2 regions of the Tatumella sp. UBA2305 genome follow, and region 2 is predicted to be linked to the other one. Evidence: predicted binding sites of a transcription regulator. Region 2 holds the regulator's gene; the other holds the start of a gene.

Region 1 (7,900 bases), on a different contig from region 2:
ATTACTGGTGATGATGTACCGTAGTCGTGCCAGCCAGAGGCTAACGAATATTGCTTACGCTATGATTATTGGTGGGGCATTAGGTAATTTGCTCGACCGGGCTTGGCATGGTTTTGTCGTCGATTTTATTGACTTCTATGTCGGTGACTGGCATTTCGCGACCTTCAATATTGCGGACTGTGGAATTTGTATTGGTGCGGCACTGGTGGTTCTGGAAGGGTTTATCCCTTCCTCAGCTAAACAGGCTGACAAAGGGTAAGGCATGAGTAACACGCTACAGCATAACCATTCGTTTCTGGTGCATTTTACACTGACTCTGGAAGATGGATCGGTTGCCGAATCGACACGTGCAAACGGAAAACCGGCATTATTCCGACTGGGGGATGACAGTCTGTCTCCGGCCTTTGAGGCCGCTCTGGAAGGGCTGACTGCCGGGGATTCCCGTCAGTTTACCCTGGCAGCGGAAGATGCATTTGGTGCAGCTAATCCTGATTTGATTCAGTATTTTTCGCGCAGGGACTTTGCCGACGCTGGTGAGCCTCAACAGGGGGCAATAATGTTATTTACGGCGATGGATGGCAGTGAAATGCCGGGAGTTATTCGTGATGTTTCCGGTGATTCCATTACCGTGGATTTTAACCATCCACTGGCCGGACAAGTGATCACTTTTAACGTTGAGGTGCTGGAAGTTAATCCACAACCGGAGGCCGAAAATGCAGATTCTGCTCGCTAATCCGCGGGGATTTTGCGCCGGTGTTGACCGGGCGATCAGTATTGTGGAGCGGGCGCTGGAGATGTACGGCGCACCGATTTATGTCCGCCATGAGGTAGTACATAACCGCTATGTTGTGGAGAGCTTACGTGAGCGTGGGGCGATTTTTATCGAAGAGATCAGTGAAGTGCCGGATGGTGCGATTCTGATATTTTCCGCCCATGGCGTTTCTCAGGCGGTCAGGGCGGAAGCCCGTTCCCGTTCACTGACGATGCTGTTCGATGCAACCTGTCCGTTAGTTACCAAAGTGCATATGGAGGTTGCCAGGGCCAGCCGCAAAGGTGTGGAAGCAATTCTGATTGGTCATGCCGGGCATCCTGAAGTTGAAGGCACCATGGGGCAATACAATAACCCGGAAGGGGGGATGTATTTGGTGGAGTCACCTGAAGATGTGTTCAGGCTCAAAATCAAAGATGAATCTAATCTGAGCTTTATGACTCAGACCACCTTATCTGTGGATGATACCTCTGAGATTATCGATGCGTTACGTGAACGTTTTCCGGCTATTATTGGCCCGCGCAAAGATGATATCTGCTACGCCACGACTAACCGCCAGGAAGCTGTACGGCATCTTTCTGATCGTGCGGAAGTGATTCTGGTTGTTGGATCGAAGAACTCTTCTAACTCTAACCGGTTGGCGGAACTGGCACAGCGCGCCGGTAAACTGGCTAAGCTGATTGATTCTGCGGAAGATATCCGTGAGAGCTGGCTGGAAGGGGTCAGTTGTGTCGGGGTGACTGCGGGCGCTTCAGCTCCGGATATTCTGGTGCAACAGGTGATTTCCAGATTACAGGAATTTGGTGGTGAAGCCGCGATAGAACTGATTGGTCGAGAAGAAAATATTGTCTTTGAAGTGCCAAAAGAACTTCGGGTTGATATTAAAGAAGTTGAATAATCCCGTATTCCTGCAGCCGGTTCCTGTGCTGCAGGAGTTCAGCTGTTGCTGATCTGCCGTACCGGTAGCATTAATTTCTGAATACTGCCGGCTTCACGTCTCATTGTTTTTGCTGATAATATTCCCCCATCCCGCTGAAATTCTAATGATGCTTTATTTTACTGGTGCCCACTCACGAGGCTGGTTACTCTGAGCCGGCATTTTATGCACATGTACAGGAATGAATAGTTATGAAAAACATCCGAATAGGTATTGTCGGAGCCTCCGGAAGAATGGGCCGTCAGTTGATTGAAGCCACCTTGCTGGCCAGTAATGTCAGTCTTGGTGCTGTGGTGGTTCGTCAGGGATCATCTTTAGTGGGCTGTGATGCTGGTGAACTGGCGGGTATCACCAAAACCGGAGTATTGATTACTGATAATCTGCTGGCGGTGAAAGATGAATTTGATGTTCTAATCGATTTTACACGTCCGGAAGCCACACTTGAGTACCTTGAGTTCTGTCAAAACCATCAAAAAGCGATGGTGATTGGTACTACCGGGTTTAATGATGCTGGTAAGCAGGCGATCCATACAGCCAGCCAGCAGGTGCCCATTGTTTTTGCGGCTAATTTTAGCGTCGGTGTCAATCTGGTGCTTAAATTGCTGGAAAAAGCAGCAAAAGTAATGGGTGAATATAGTGATATCGAAATTACTGAAGCGCATCACCGACATAAAGTTGATGCGCCTTCAGGCACCGCGCTGGCGATGGGGGAATCAATCGCAGATGCGATGGACTGGAAACTTGCCGAACATGCAGTGTACAGCCGTGAAGGTCATACGGGTGAGCGCAAGCCACAGACCATCGGCTTTGCCACCGTGCGGGCCGGAGATATTGTTGGTGAGCATACGGCAATGTTTGCGGATATTGGGGAGCGGGTTGAAATCACTCATAAAGCTTCCAGTCGAATGACTTTTGCAAAAGGCGCGGTTAAAGCCTCTGAGTGGGTTCTCACTCGAGAAAATGGTCTTTATGACATGCGGGATGTACTTTCCTTGAATGATTTATAATGTGTTGTGATGTGAATGGCAATCAGTAACTATTTGATTGTAATGGAGGGTTTTTTATTTTCCCTCCTTATTTTTTAAATATATTCATCTCAGGTCATTTTTATAAATTTTTAGTTGTTTTTTTTATTTAACCTGTTTTTTGTCCCTTATTTGGTGTTGATTTCGGACCATTTGGTCTGAAACGTCGTTTTTTCCACTTATCTATTATGCTTCTCGTCAGGCAATCGTTTTAGTACGCTATTAATCCACCATTTATGTCGCTGTCAGTAGCTTTTTCGCTTCAGTGCGTTAAAAAAAACAATATTATTGGCTTTCAGACTGGACATAGTGCATGACGCTCATTAGAATGCGCCCAATTTGCCAAAAATCGACCTGAAAGGTGTTTTTTGGATTGATTCAGGTGCTATTCATGAATTAATATGCAGGTATAGTGACTATTTATTCCCTGGAGGAAGTTTTGACAAAGTCAGCAATCCTGGTTCTGGAAGACGGAACCGAGTTCCACGGTCGGGCCATTGGGGCATGTGGGTCGGCAGTGGGAGAGGTCGTTTTCAACACGTCAATGACCGGTTATCAAGAAATCCTTACTGATCCTTCCTATTCCCGCCAGATCGTCACTCTTACTTATCCCCATATCGGTAATGTTGGTACCAATCCCGCAGACGAAGAGTCCTCCCGGGTGCATGCTCAGGGATTAGTTATCCGCGACCTGCCTCTGATTGCCAGTAACTACCGCAGTACCGAAGACCTCTCAGCCTATCTTTCCCGCCATAACATTGTTGCAATAGCCGATATCGATACCCGTAAGTTGACCCGCTTATTACGCGAAAAAGGTGCTCAGAATGGCTGCATTATTGCCGGTGATAATCCGGATGTGGCTGTAGCACTGCAGCAGGCGAAAAGTTTCCCGGGTCTGAAGGGGATGGATCTGGCCAAAGAAGTTACCACTGATAAGACCTATGTCTGGCAGCAAGGTAGCTGGACGCTGGCGAATGAATTGCCTGCGGCAAAAGATGAAAGCGAATTGCCTTACCATGTCGTGGCTTACGACTTTGGTGCCAAACGCAATATCCTGCGTATGCTGGTTGACCGTGGGGTACGGTTGACCGTGGTTCCGGCCAAAACATCGGCGGATGAAGTTTTGAAACTGAATCCGGATGGTATTTTCTTATCGAACGGTCCCGGTGACCCGGAGCCTTGTGATTACGCGATCAGCGCAATTCAACAATTTCTGACAACGGATATTCCGGTATTTGGTATCTGCCTCGGGCATCAGCTATTAGCTCTGGCCAGTGGCGCTAAAACGATAAAAATGAAGCTGGGACATCACGGAGGAAACCACCCGGTGAAAGATCTGGACCGGAATGTCGTGATGATCACCGCGCAAAACCACGGTTTTGCCGTTGATGAACAGAATCTGCCAGAGTGTCTGCGGGTGACCCATAAATCCCTGTTCGACCATACCGTGCAGGGGATTCACCGGACAGATAAGCCCGCATTCAGTTTCCAGGGCCATCCGGAAGCCAGCCCCGGACCGCATGACGCGGCACCGTTATTCGACCACTTTATCGATTTAATTAACACTTTCCGTTCCGGTAAAAGGTAATCAGGAGCCAATAAATGCCAAAACGTACAGACATAAAATCCATCCTGATCCTTGGTGCCGGCCCGATAGTGATTGGCCAGGCGTGTGAATTCGATTACTCCGGAGCTCAGGCTTGTAAAGCCTTACGCGAAGAAGGCTATCGTGTGGTGCTGGTGAACTCAAACCCGGCTACCATCATGACTGACCCGGATATGGCGGACGCTACCTATATTGAACCTATCCACTGGGAAGTGGTGCGCAAAATTATCGAAAAAGAGCGTCCGGATGCGGTATTGCCTACCATGGGCGGTCAGACAGCTCTGAACTGTGCGCTGCAACTGGAAAAGCACGGTGTGCTGGAAGAGTTTGGCGTCACCATGATTGGTGCAACGGCAGATGCTATCGATAAAGCAGAAGATCGTCGCCGTTTTGATAAAGCCATGAAGAGCATTGGGCTCGATACCGCGCGTTCCGGTATTGCTCATACTATGGAAGAAGCTCTAAAGGTTGCAGAAGATGTCGGTTTCCCGTGCATCATTCGTCCTTCCTTTACTATGGGTGGCACCGGTGGCGGTATCGCCTATAACCGCGAAGAATTTGAAGAGATTTGTGAACGCGGGTTGGATCTCTCTCCAACCAATGAACTGCTGATTGATGAGTCGCTGATTGGCTGGAAAGAGTATGAGATGGAAGTGGTTCGTGACAAAAATGATAACTGTATCATCGTTTGTTCTATCGAAAACTTCGATGCCATGGGTATTCATACCGGTGACTCCATCACGGTTGCGCCCGCTCAGACGCTGACCGATAAAGAGTACCAAATCATGCGTAACGCTTCGATGGCGGTTCTGCGTGAAATTGGTGTGGAAACCGGTGGATCTAATGTGCAGTTCTCGGTAAATCCTGAAAATGGCCGTCTGATCGTCATCGAAATGAACCCCAGGGTTTCCCGTTCTTCGGCACTGGCTTCTAAAGCGACCGGTTTCCCGATTGCGAAAATCGCGGCCAAACTGGCAGTGGGTTATACCCTCGATGAGCTGATGAACGATATTACCGGAGGCCTGACTCCGGCGTCATTTGAACCTTCAATTGACTATGTCGTCACTAAGATTCCTCGTTTTAATTTCGAAAAATTTGCTGGTAGCAACGATCGTCTGACTACCCAGATGAAGTCCGTCGGTGAAGTGATGGCTATTGGCCGTACATTCCAGGAATCCATGCAGAAAGCATTACGAGGCCTGGAAGTCGGTGCCTGTGGTTTTGACCCGAAAGTTGATCCGGATGATGCTGAAGCATTAACCCGTATACGGCGTGAACTGAAAGATGCTGGCAGTGACCGTATCTGGTACATCGCCGATGCTTTCCGCCTGGGGATGTCCGTGGATGGTGTCTTTAATCTGACCAATGTGGATCGCTGGTTCCTGGTTCAGATTGAAGAACTGGTTCGTCTGGAAGAGCAGGTAGCACGTCAGGGACTCAATGGCCTGAACTATGATTTCCTGCGTCAGCTGAAACGTAAAGGTTTTGCCGACCAGCGTCTGGCTAAACTGGCCGGAGTGGCAGAAAGTGAAGTCCGCAAACTGCGTCAGCAATATAATCTGTATCCGGTGTATAAGCGCGTAGATACCTGTGCAGCGGAATTCGCGACCGATACTGCTTATATGTACTCAACGTATGAAGAAGAGTGTGAATCGAATCCAAACAGTGATCGTGAAAAAATCATGATTCTTGGCGGTGGCCCTAACCGTATTGGTCAGGGGATTGAGTTTGACTACTGCTGTGTACATGCTGCTTTGGCTTTGCGTGAAGATGGTTACGAAACCATTATGGTCAACTGTAACCCTGAAACCGTGTCTACCGATTACGATACTTCAGACCGCCTCTACTTCGAACCGGTGACTCTGGAAGATGTGCTGGAAATCGTCCGGATTGAGCAGCCGAAAGGTGTCATTGTGCAGTACGGTGGTCAGACACCACTGAAACTGGCTCGTGCCCTGGAAGCGGCGGGTGTTCCTGTCATAGGAACAAGCCCTGATGCCATTGACCGTGCAGAAGACCGCGAGCGATTCCAGCAAGCGGTAGAACGTCTGTCACTGAAACAACCGGCGAACTCAACCGTGACTGCGCTGGAGCAGGCGGTAGAGAAAGCAGCAACCATCGGTTATCCGTTAGTCGTACGTCCTTCTTATGTCTTGGGCGGACGCGCAATGGAAATTGTTTACGATGAAATCGACCTGAAGCGCTACTTTATGACGGCAGTTTCTGTGTCAAACGATGCTCCGGTACTGTTAGACCGTTTCCTGGATGACGCCGTAGAAGTTGATGTTGATGCAATTTGCGACGGTGAGCAGGTACTTATTGGCGGGATTATGGAACATATCGAGCAGGCGGGTGTTCACTCCGGTGATTCTGCGTGTTCTTTGCCAGCTTATACACTGAGTCAGGAGATTCAGGATGTGATGCGTGAGCAGGTGAAAAGCCTGGCCTTTGAGCTGAATGTCCGTGGGTTGATGAACGTGCAGTTTGCGGTGAAAGATGACGAAGTGTATCTGATTGAGGTTAACCCGCGTGCCGCCCGTACCGTACCTTTTGTCTCCAAAGCAACAGGAGTAGCGCTGGCGAAAGTGGCGGCCCGTGTTATGGCCGGGAAGACTCTTGCACAACAAGGTGTTACTAAAGAAGTCATCCCTCCTTATTATTCGGTCAAAGAAGTGGTATTGCCGTTTAATAAATTTCCGGGTGTTGACCCTATTCTTGGACCGGAAATGCGTTCAACAGGGGAAGTGATGGGCGTCGGGCGTACCTTTGCCGAGGCATTTTCTAAAGCAATGCTGGGTGCACAGTCCACCATGAAAAAATCCGGACGTGCACTGTTATCGGTGCGCGAAGGCGACAAGCAACGGGTGGTCGATCTGGCAGCGAAGCTGCTGAAATTTGGTTATGAGCTGGATGCGACACATGGTACTGCTGTGGTGCTGGGAGAGGCCGGAATTAATCCTCGCCTGGTGAATAAGGTACACGAAGGTAGGCCACATATTCAGGACCGTCTGAAGAACGGAGAGTATAGCTATATTGTCAATACCACTGCCGGTCGTCAGGCGATTGAAGATTCCCGCCTGATTAGACGCAGTGCACTACAATATAAAGTTCATTATGACACAACACTGAATGGTGGTTTTGCAACCGCAATGGCTTTAAACGCTGATCCGACAGAGCGGGTTATTTCAGTTCAGGAAATGCATTCTGAAATAAAAGCGTAATACTCCTCGCGTAATATAGGCGATCCTTATATCAAGGATCGCTTATCTCATAAATATTCTTGATAAAAATCGCACTTTCTACCCTATAAATATATTTGTTTTTCTGACAGGATATGTTTCGATATGCATGTTCAGACATATCCAAAAATTAGAAAGTGTTAGTTATTTTTTTGCTTTGCCTCAATACCCCGGACAAAAAAAATTTAAATTTTATTATTCATGTGGATAATCTTAATGAAGAAAAGCTGGCGTAATAAATCTGTAACCGGTGGCCTGGTGCTAATGTCGATGCTCCCTCTTGCCTCTCAGGCAGAGATCCATTTAGTTCCTCAGGTACCTGAA
Region 2 (7,900 bases):
CCGCAGGCTGAAAGTGCCTGAACCGCCTGAGCGGAGAAACCACAGCTTGGTAATTTAGGGGAACCTTTCATATACAGCAGAATAGGGTTTTCAGAAATCTGAGTCTGAATTTTTTCGAGAGTGCTCATAGTACTTCCTTCGGGACAAAACGACATGTTTTGTTATTGTAGCGATATCAACCCGCCAGTGAAAACGACATTTTTCATCTACTACATAAAAGTTCACTTATATGGCATTTCGCGTTAAACCGTTAACAACTGCAGGATGAAAAATTCAGTCGCATGAAGTTTCATCAAAGATATGTGGCTTAATTACCTGTTTATGCTCAATTTTACGTCAAAAAACTTCTCGTAACAGATTCCGGAAAAAAGACCTTAACATTTAATAAAATTCTGGATTAGAATGAATTTGGGGCTGACTGAAAGGTCAGATGTTATTTTTTAATTTTGTCCGTCTTTTTCAGGACATTTAACCTGTAACCTGACAACTATGCGTCTACTGATCACGCTTTTTATTCTGGCTGTAGCACAGCTTTTTTTCAATGTCGCAGAGGCATCGCCTCGAACCGCGGTAAATGCCACATTTCACAAAACCACCCGTAAAGCTGTCACCGAAGAGGATGCACGCCGCAAGCGAAGACCGATTAAGACGACCAGTAGTCGACATAAAACCCGTCAGCCCCTGATCCATCGGGTGAAACACTTCACCAGTCAGCGTAAAGTTAAACATAGTCGTACAACGAAAGAATCTCTTCATCTGGCAAAGAATCGCAGACATGAAACTAAAAAGTATGGCCGTCATCGCCCCGCAGCTATAAAAACGACGCGTCATCCATCCGCCACACTGGCCGCTATCCGGATGAGTAAACAGCATCGTTTGCGTTATCAGAAAGCCCGTGCGACCGCGATGGTTAAACTGATGGATCAACTCGGGAAGCCTTATCAGTGGGGAGGAACCTCTCCGCATACCGGATTTGACTGCAGTGGTCTGGTTTATTATGCCTATAAAGACCTGGTGAATTTCAAAATTCCCCGCACTGCGAATGAAATGTACCATCTGCGCGACGCAGCACCGGTAAAACGTGATGAGTTGGAAAAAGGTGACCTGGTGTTCTTCCGTATCCATCGTCACGGCGCAGCTGACCATGTTGGTGTCTACCTGGGTGATGGTAAATTTATTCAGTCACCTCGCACCGGTAAAGATATCCAGATTACTGCGTTAAGTAATGAATACTGGCAGCGTCACTATATTGGCGCACGTCGCATGATGACACCGAGCACCGTCCGTTAATTTTTCTTTCCCGCCCCGGAAAACAAACTGCACCTTAAACGCCGAGAGTAAGGTGCAGTTTTTTATACTGAGAGCAAGCTGCCTGACCCATCCCCCCTTTTCCCCAACGTTGCTTGCAGAATTGAGTCGCTGGTAACCTCTACCGCAGCAAAGTCACCGGCATTTCCCGACAACAAAAAAAACCGGCACCAGACTGACCCGGTGACCGGTCCTGACAACTTAACCACACAGGCTGGTCGTCGATGGCTGAACCTGTGCGCGACGATTAATGCAATATGGCCGTAAAACTGAAGGCCATAATCATCAGCAACGCTACGACAGTAGTTGTCAGTGCAAGCTTAAGATCAGTATCCATCAGAACTCCTTTAGGCACACTAAAAGTAGGGAGATAGTTATAATCCCACACTGGTGCGCAAAAATCTCGTTTTATTGTGGCAGCCTTGCTAGAATTGCCGGTCTTTGTTGCGCAAATTCCTCAGCTGCTGTTTTTTTACCGGTTGTCTTCCCCGGACTCTCCCCTGACCTCTGAGTTCCCATTAAGACTGGTCAGTAGAATGCTGAACTGACGCAAACGATTAACATATTAAAAATCAATATATTATTTTTTTAAAACCAGGAGTACTCACTGAATGGCAACTATTAAAGACGTGGCAAAGCGTGCAGGGGTTTCGACCACCACTGTGTCCCATGTCATTAATCAGACCCGTTTTGTTGCGGAAAACACACGGAAAGCGGTCTGGGAAGCGATAAACGAGTTGCACTACTCCCCCAGTGCTGTCGCCAGAAGCCTTAAAGTCAATAATACCAAGACGCTGGGCTTACTTTCGACAACACTCGAAGCCCCATATTTTGCCGAAATTATTGAAGCTATTGAAAAAAAATGCTTTGACCACGGCTATACCCTGATTTTGGGTAACGCCCACAACGATCTACAGAAGCAGCGGGCTTACCTGTCAATGATGGCGCGCAAACGCGTAGACGGGCTTCTGGTCATGTGTGCCGAATATCCGCAAGAGCTGCTGGATATGCTGGAAGAAAACCGCAATATTCCGATGGTGGTGATGGACTGGGGGGTGTCACGCGGAGACTTTACAGACACGGTGCTGGATAACGCGTTTCATGGCGGATACCTGGCAGGGCGTTACCTGATTGAGCGGGGTCATCGTGATATTGGTTGTATCCCGGGACAAATGGAAAGAAATACCGGAGGTGGCCGGCTGGCAGGTTTTCTGAAAGCTCTGGAAGAGGCGGGGATCACTCACCGTGAAGAATGGAGCGTCCAGGGGGATTTTGAACCCGAGTCTGGTTACAAGGCGATGCAGAAAATACTTGCGCAACCTCAGCTCCCGACTGCGGTATTCTGCGGCGGGGATATTATGGCCATGGGAGCCATTTGCGCTGCAGATGAACAGGGACTGCGGGTGCCCCAGGACATCTCCATTATTGGCTACGATAATGTGCGCAACTCTCGTTACTTCACGCCGGCACTCACAACCGTTCACCAGCCAAAAAGTGAATTAGGCGAAAAAGCGCTTGAGATGCTACTCGACCGCATAGTGAACAAACGCGAAGAACCTCAAACCATTGAAATCCATCCGACACTGATAGAACGTCGTTCGGTAAGCGACGGTCCGTTCCACGACTACCGGCGCTAACCACCTCAGTCACTCCCTGAGCCATTCCTGGTTCAGGGTGGCAGTATCTCCCAGGTACTCCAGGATCCAGCGTAAAGCCGGCGAAGTACGTTGTTCTGACCAACTCACGCAACATGGACTTTCCGGAAACGGAACGGGTAGTTTCAGTTCTTTCGCTTCTCCGCTCTCTAATAGCGGCCGTGCAAGGTGGCCGGGGACCATAGCCACACACAATCCTGCCCTTACGCAATCCAGACCAGTCTGCCAGTCCGGTACGGTCATCCGACGTTGGTTATCCAGAGTCCAGGTCATCCTTCGCGGTAATTCCCTTGAGGTATCCTCCATAACCAGTGATGGCCATGCACGAAGCTGCTCCTCGCCCGACTGAGATTCTCTTGCCAGGGGATGTCCGGCACTGACGATACAACGCCAGTTAAGACGTCCCATATCCTGGAACGCATAACGCCCGGCTACCGGGACCGCCTGAGTCGCCCCAATCGCCATATCAACGCGGCCTGCGGCTAATGCATCCCAGACCCCGTTAAACACCTCTTCATAGATATGCAATTCAACATCCGGGAAGTGTCGGTAAAAGTCGATGGTCAGTTGCTGCATTCTGGAACGTTTAACGATACAGTCCATCGCAATACTGAGTTCACCACGCCAGCCGTTTGCCAGTTGCTGGCACTGACGCCGGGTTTCCTGCATTTTTTTGATAATCCCCCGACCTTCGCGAACAAAATGTTCACCTGCGGCCGTCAGTATCACATCACGGTGCTGTCGCTCAAACAATGAGACTGCCAGCCACTCCTCCTGTTGTCGCACGGTATAACTGATGGCTGAGGGTACCCGGTGTAACTCTCTGGCTGCCGCACTAAAGCTACCATTCCTCGCCACTGCATCCACGACTTCGAGCGCATATTCTGACCACATAGCAACCTTTCAATATTTTTCACAGTTGGTTGCAAATAATAACGGTTCACAACCCTCCACGCACCCTTTTAAACTCTGGCGCAAATTTCCACGAGGAGGATCGATGCGTCATCCGGTAATCTTTTTAGTCTATCTGTCATTACTCAGTATGCTGGGTTTTCTGGCTACAGATATGTATCTGCCTGCTTTTGAGGCCATGAAACAGGATCTGAATACCGATTCAGGTGTGATTAGTGCCAGCCTGAGCCTGTTCCTTGCAGGGTTTGCCTGCGCTCAGTTATTCTGGGGCCCGCTGTCGGATAAAGTTGGCCGGAAACCCGTTCTGGTGACTGGTCTGGCAATATTTGCATTGAGCTGTCTGGCAATGCTGTGGGTATCCTCGCCACATGCGCTATTGGCGCTGAGATTTATCCAGGCCACCGGTGTCTGTGCTGCCGCCGTCAGTTGGCAATCCCTGGTACTGGATCACTATCCGGCATCCCGCAGTCAGAAGATTTTTGCCACTATAATGCCCATGGTCGCATTGTCGCCGGCGCTTGCTCCGTTACTTGGATCATGGTTGCTGGCACATTTTCACTGGCATTCAATATTTTTGGTATTAACTGTGCTGACCTGCGTGTTGATAATGGCTACCCTGCGCTTACCGACCAGGCCAACGGCAGTTTCCGGAGCAAAGGACTCTGTAACCCCGGGTTTTTTGAAGTTACTCTCGGTACGCCAATACAGTGGCAATGTGCTGATCTATTCAGCCTGCTCTGCCAGTTTCTTTGCCTGGCTAACCGGTTCACCCTTTATTCTATCCGGGCTGGGGCTGACTACCGGTGATATCGGGCTAAGCTATATCCCACAAACCCTGACGTTCCTTGCGGGTGGCTTTGGTTGTCGTGCTCTGCTTAACCGGTTCAGTGGTCGTCAACTGTTACCCTGGTTGCTGGCGCTTTATACAGTGAGTATCGCTGGTGTTGTCGCTGTGAGTTTCTTTAGCCAACCTCAGCTGTTCAGCCTGTTACTTCCCTTCTGCGGCATGGCAATGGCTAACGGGGCTATTTATCCTGTCGTCGTTTCTGCGGCGCTTCAGGTATTCCCCGACGCAAGCGGTAAGGCTGCTGCCCTACAGAACGCGTTGCAGCTGGGGTTATGCTTCGTGTTCAGTTTGCTGGTGTCTTATCATCTTTCACAGCCCTTACTGACAACCGCCACAGCAATGGGCGTCACCGTTTTTCTGGCCGGAGCCGGCTTTTGTCTTCAGTATCGTAAACCTCCCTGCCCTTAATTTCTCCCGCCGCTCGCACGGCGGGTTAATCCTGCTTTCACAATTAGCGCCCTAATCATCAGTCATTGAACATTCAGATTGCCGGGCATATAATCACTCTGGTGACAAATTTTCTATTATAAGTCACCGTGTATGCTGACTAATTTTGTTTGTGCTTTGTCTGCGCAACCGCATTTTTCGATATTTACTAGCACCTCTGTTTTGTCTTTACTTATAAATGCACGTTTTTTGTGAGTTTACTCACGAACCCACGAAAGTTGTCTATTCTTTCTTCAGGTTCAAATAGAACAGGTGATAAGAAGCGTATGAGTTCATCATGTGTAGCAGAAGTTAGCCTTAAGGAAGATCATTGGTACCGTATTGCCAGTGAAATGCTGTCGATGGCCGATATTGCTATCAATGGTGATCGCCCTTGGGATATTCAGGTAAAAAACCCTGATTTTTTTAAACGAGTTTTGCAGGAAGGCTCTCTGGGTTTAGGTGAGAGTTATATGGACGGCTGGTGGGAATGTGAACGGCTTGACCAGTTTTTTTATCGGGTATTGAAACATAAACTTGATAAACAATTGCCGCATCACTTTAAAGATACCCTTCGAATTGCTACAGCCCGTCTTAAGAATCTGCAATCTAAAAAACGCGCCTGGATAGTCGGTAAAGAACATTACGATCTGGGAAATGATCTGTTCAGCCTGATGCTCGATCCTTATATGCAGTATTCCTGTGGTTACTGGAAAGAGGCAACCACTCTGGAAGCCGCTCAGGAAGCGAAACTGGATATGATCTGCCGTAAGCTGCAACTTGAGCCAGGTATGACCCTGCTGGATATCGGTTGCGGCTGGGGTGGTTTATCCGAGTTCGCGGCGCGTCACTATGGTGTCAGTGTCCATGGTGTGACCATCTCTGCGGAACAGCAGAAAATGGCTCAGGAGCGGTGTAAAGGGCTGGATGTCACCATCCTGCTGCAGGATTACCGTGATCTGAATCTGAGCTTTGACCGGATTGTTTCTGTCGGGATGTTTGAACACGTAGGTCCGAAAAATTACGCGACCTATTTTGATGTTGTTAACCGCAATCTAAAACCGGACGGTATATTTTTACTTCACACCATTGGTTCTAATCATACAGATTTAAATGTTGACCCATGGATTGATAAATATATTTTCCCAAATGGTTGTTTGCCATCTGTCGCTCATATTGCGCAAACCAGCGAACCCCATTTTGTGATGGAAGACTGGCATAACATTGGTGTCGATTATGACAGGACACTGATGGCATGGTATGAGCGTTTCCTCGCCAGCTGGCCACAGCTGGAACATAACTATAATGAACGCTTTAAACGTATGTTTACCTACTATCTGAATGCCTGCGCCGGTGCGTTCCGCGCCCGTGACATTCAGCTTTGGCAGGTGGTGTTTACCCGCGGGGTAGATGGCGGTTTACGGGTCGCCCGTTAACCGTAACTGGATGGTGTAATACTGCATATAACCCGGAGCTTTTGCCTGCAAGACTCCGGGTTTGTTTATTAACGAATATTTATCAACTGGTTGCGATAAGGGGATTGAACTCAGACTGATTCTGCACCCTTCGCCATATCCCGCGCTGCCAGCACCCGCTCCACCGTGTCCACGATGGCCTGAGTCTGAGGATCAATTTCGATATTCACACGACCACCAATTTTTTTCTCGCCCAGTAATGTCCGTTCCAGGGTTTCAGGAATCAGATGAACGCAGAACTTATTCCCGACCACATCACCGACAGTCAGACTGCAACCATCAATTCCGACAAAACCTTTATGTAAAATATATTTAATTAATGAACTGTCCTGCAAACGGAACCAGACTTCACGATTATTTTCTGACTGAATTATTTTTGCTATTTCCGCCGTCGTCATAATGTGGCCTGACATCAGGTGCCCACCAATTTCATCAGAAAATCTGGCCGCCCTTTCAATATTGACCCGGCAACCCGGAGTAATATCATTCAGATTAGTGACACGCAGCGTTTCTTTTATCAGATCAAAGCTGACCAGATCATCACGAATCGAGGTCACGGTCAGACAACATCCGTTATGGGCCACGGAGGCACCAATCTCAAGTCCCTCCAGCCACTCCGCGGGAAACCTTAGTGTATGGGTGCGAAACAGTGGTTTTTCTTCAACAGCCACCACTTCTGCCGTCCCCTGCACAATACCTGTAAACATAATTAAACTCCCTCTGCATTTAGTCGCAGATTACCATAACCACTGGCGACTGTTTATCGATTAATGTGTCTTGATAATCATCAAAATAGTTTGTTTTGCCGGGTTGCTAACTTTTTTTACCTCGTTACACTAGGCGCAGATAAGGATTTATCTCCTCCCATGTTCCCTTTCTTAAACAGGTGTATTCGTGCAGAAGTATTTTACTGAGGCGCGTCAGCTTCTCGGGCTTGCTATTCCGGTTATACTGGCTCAGGTTGCTCAGACCGCTATGGGGTTTGTTGACACCATTATGGCCGGTTCCGTCAGTGCCACCGATATGGCCGCCGTCGCTATTGGTACCTCTATCTGGCTGCCTGTGATCCTGTTTGGACAAGGATTATTACTGGCCCTGACTCCGACGGTCGCCCAGCTTAATGGCTCCGGACGCAGGGACAAAATTATCTATCAGGTCCACCAGGCGTTATGGCTGGGGATTTTTTTGTCGGTGTTTACCATCATCCTCCTGTGGAATGCCGGGATATTCATTCGTTATATGCCAGACATCAATCCAGAACTGGCGGATAAAGCGGA

What was found. The regulator PurR, encoded in region 2, represses purine synthesis genes. The targets are predictions, from matches to a motif close to CANGCAAACGTTTGCNTG.
Region 1: carA (glutamine-hydrolyzing carbamoyl-phosphate synthase small subunit) is a predicted target of PurR. The motif match lies at 2,931-2,948, and genes of this name have one in related genera.

What each region holds. Positions count from the first base shown of each region.
Region 1 covers NZ_DDVT01000023.1:146,229-154,128, reverse strand. Annotated here, with positions in the region: gene lspA (signal peptidase II) at 1-259, shown strand, start outside; gene fkpB (FKBP-type peptidyl-prolyl cis-trans isomerase) at 263-733, shown strand; gene ispH (4-hydroxy-3-methylbut-2-enyl diphosphate reductase) at 714-1,667, shown strand; gene dapB (4-hydroxy-tetrahydrodipicolinate reductase) at 1,898-2,713, shown strand; gene carA (glutamine-hydrolyzing carbamoyl-phosphate synthase small subunit) at 3,171-4,319, shown strand; gene carB (carbamoyl-phosphate synthase large subunit) at 4,334-7,558, shown strand; gene B3Z23_RS16350 (porin) at 7,841-7,900, shown strand, end outside.
Region 2 covers NZ_DDVT01000015.1:612,997-620,896, forward strand. Annotated here, with positions in the region: gene B3Z23_RS09230 (Grx4 family monothiol glutaredoxin) at 1-128, opposite strand, end outside; gene B3Z23_RS09235 (C40 family peptidase) at 490-1,290, shown strand; gene B3Z23_RS09240 (YnhF family membrane protein) at 1,556-1,645, opposite strand; gene purR (HTH-type transcriptional repressor PurR) at 1,920-2,945, shown strand; gene punR (DNA-binding transcriptional activator PunR) at 2,955-3,857, opposite strand; gene punC (purine nucleoside transporter PunC) at 3,961-5,130, shown strand; gene cfa (cyclopropane fatty acyl phospholipid synthase) at 5,436-6,584, shown strand; gene B3Z23_RS09265 (riboflavin synthase subunit alpha) at 6,695-7,330, opposite strand; gene B3Z23_RS09270 (MATE family efflux transporter) at 7,518-7,900, shown strand, end outside.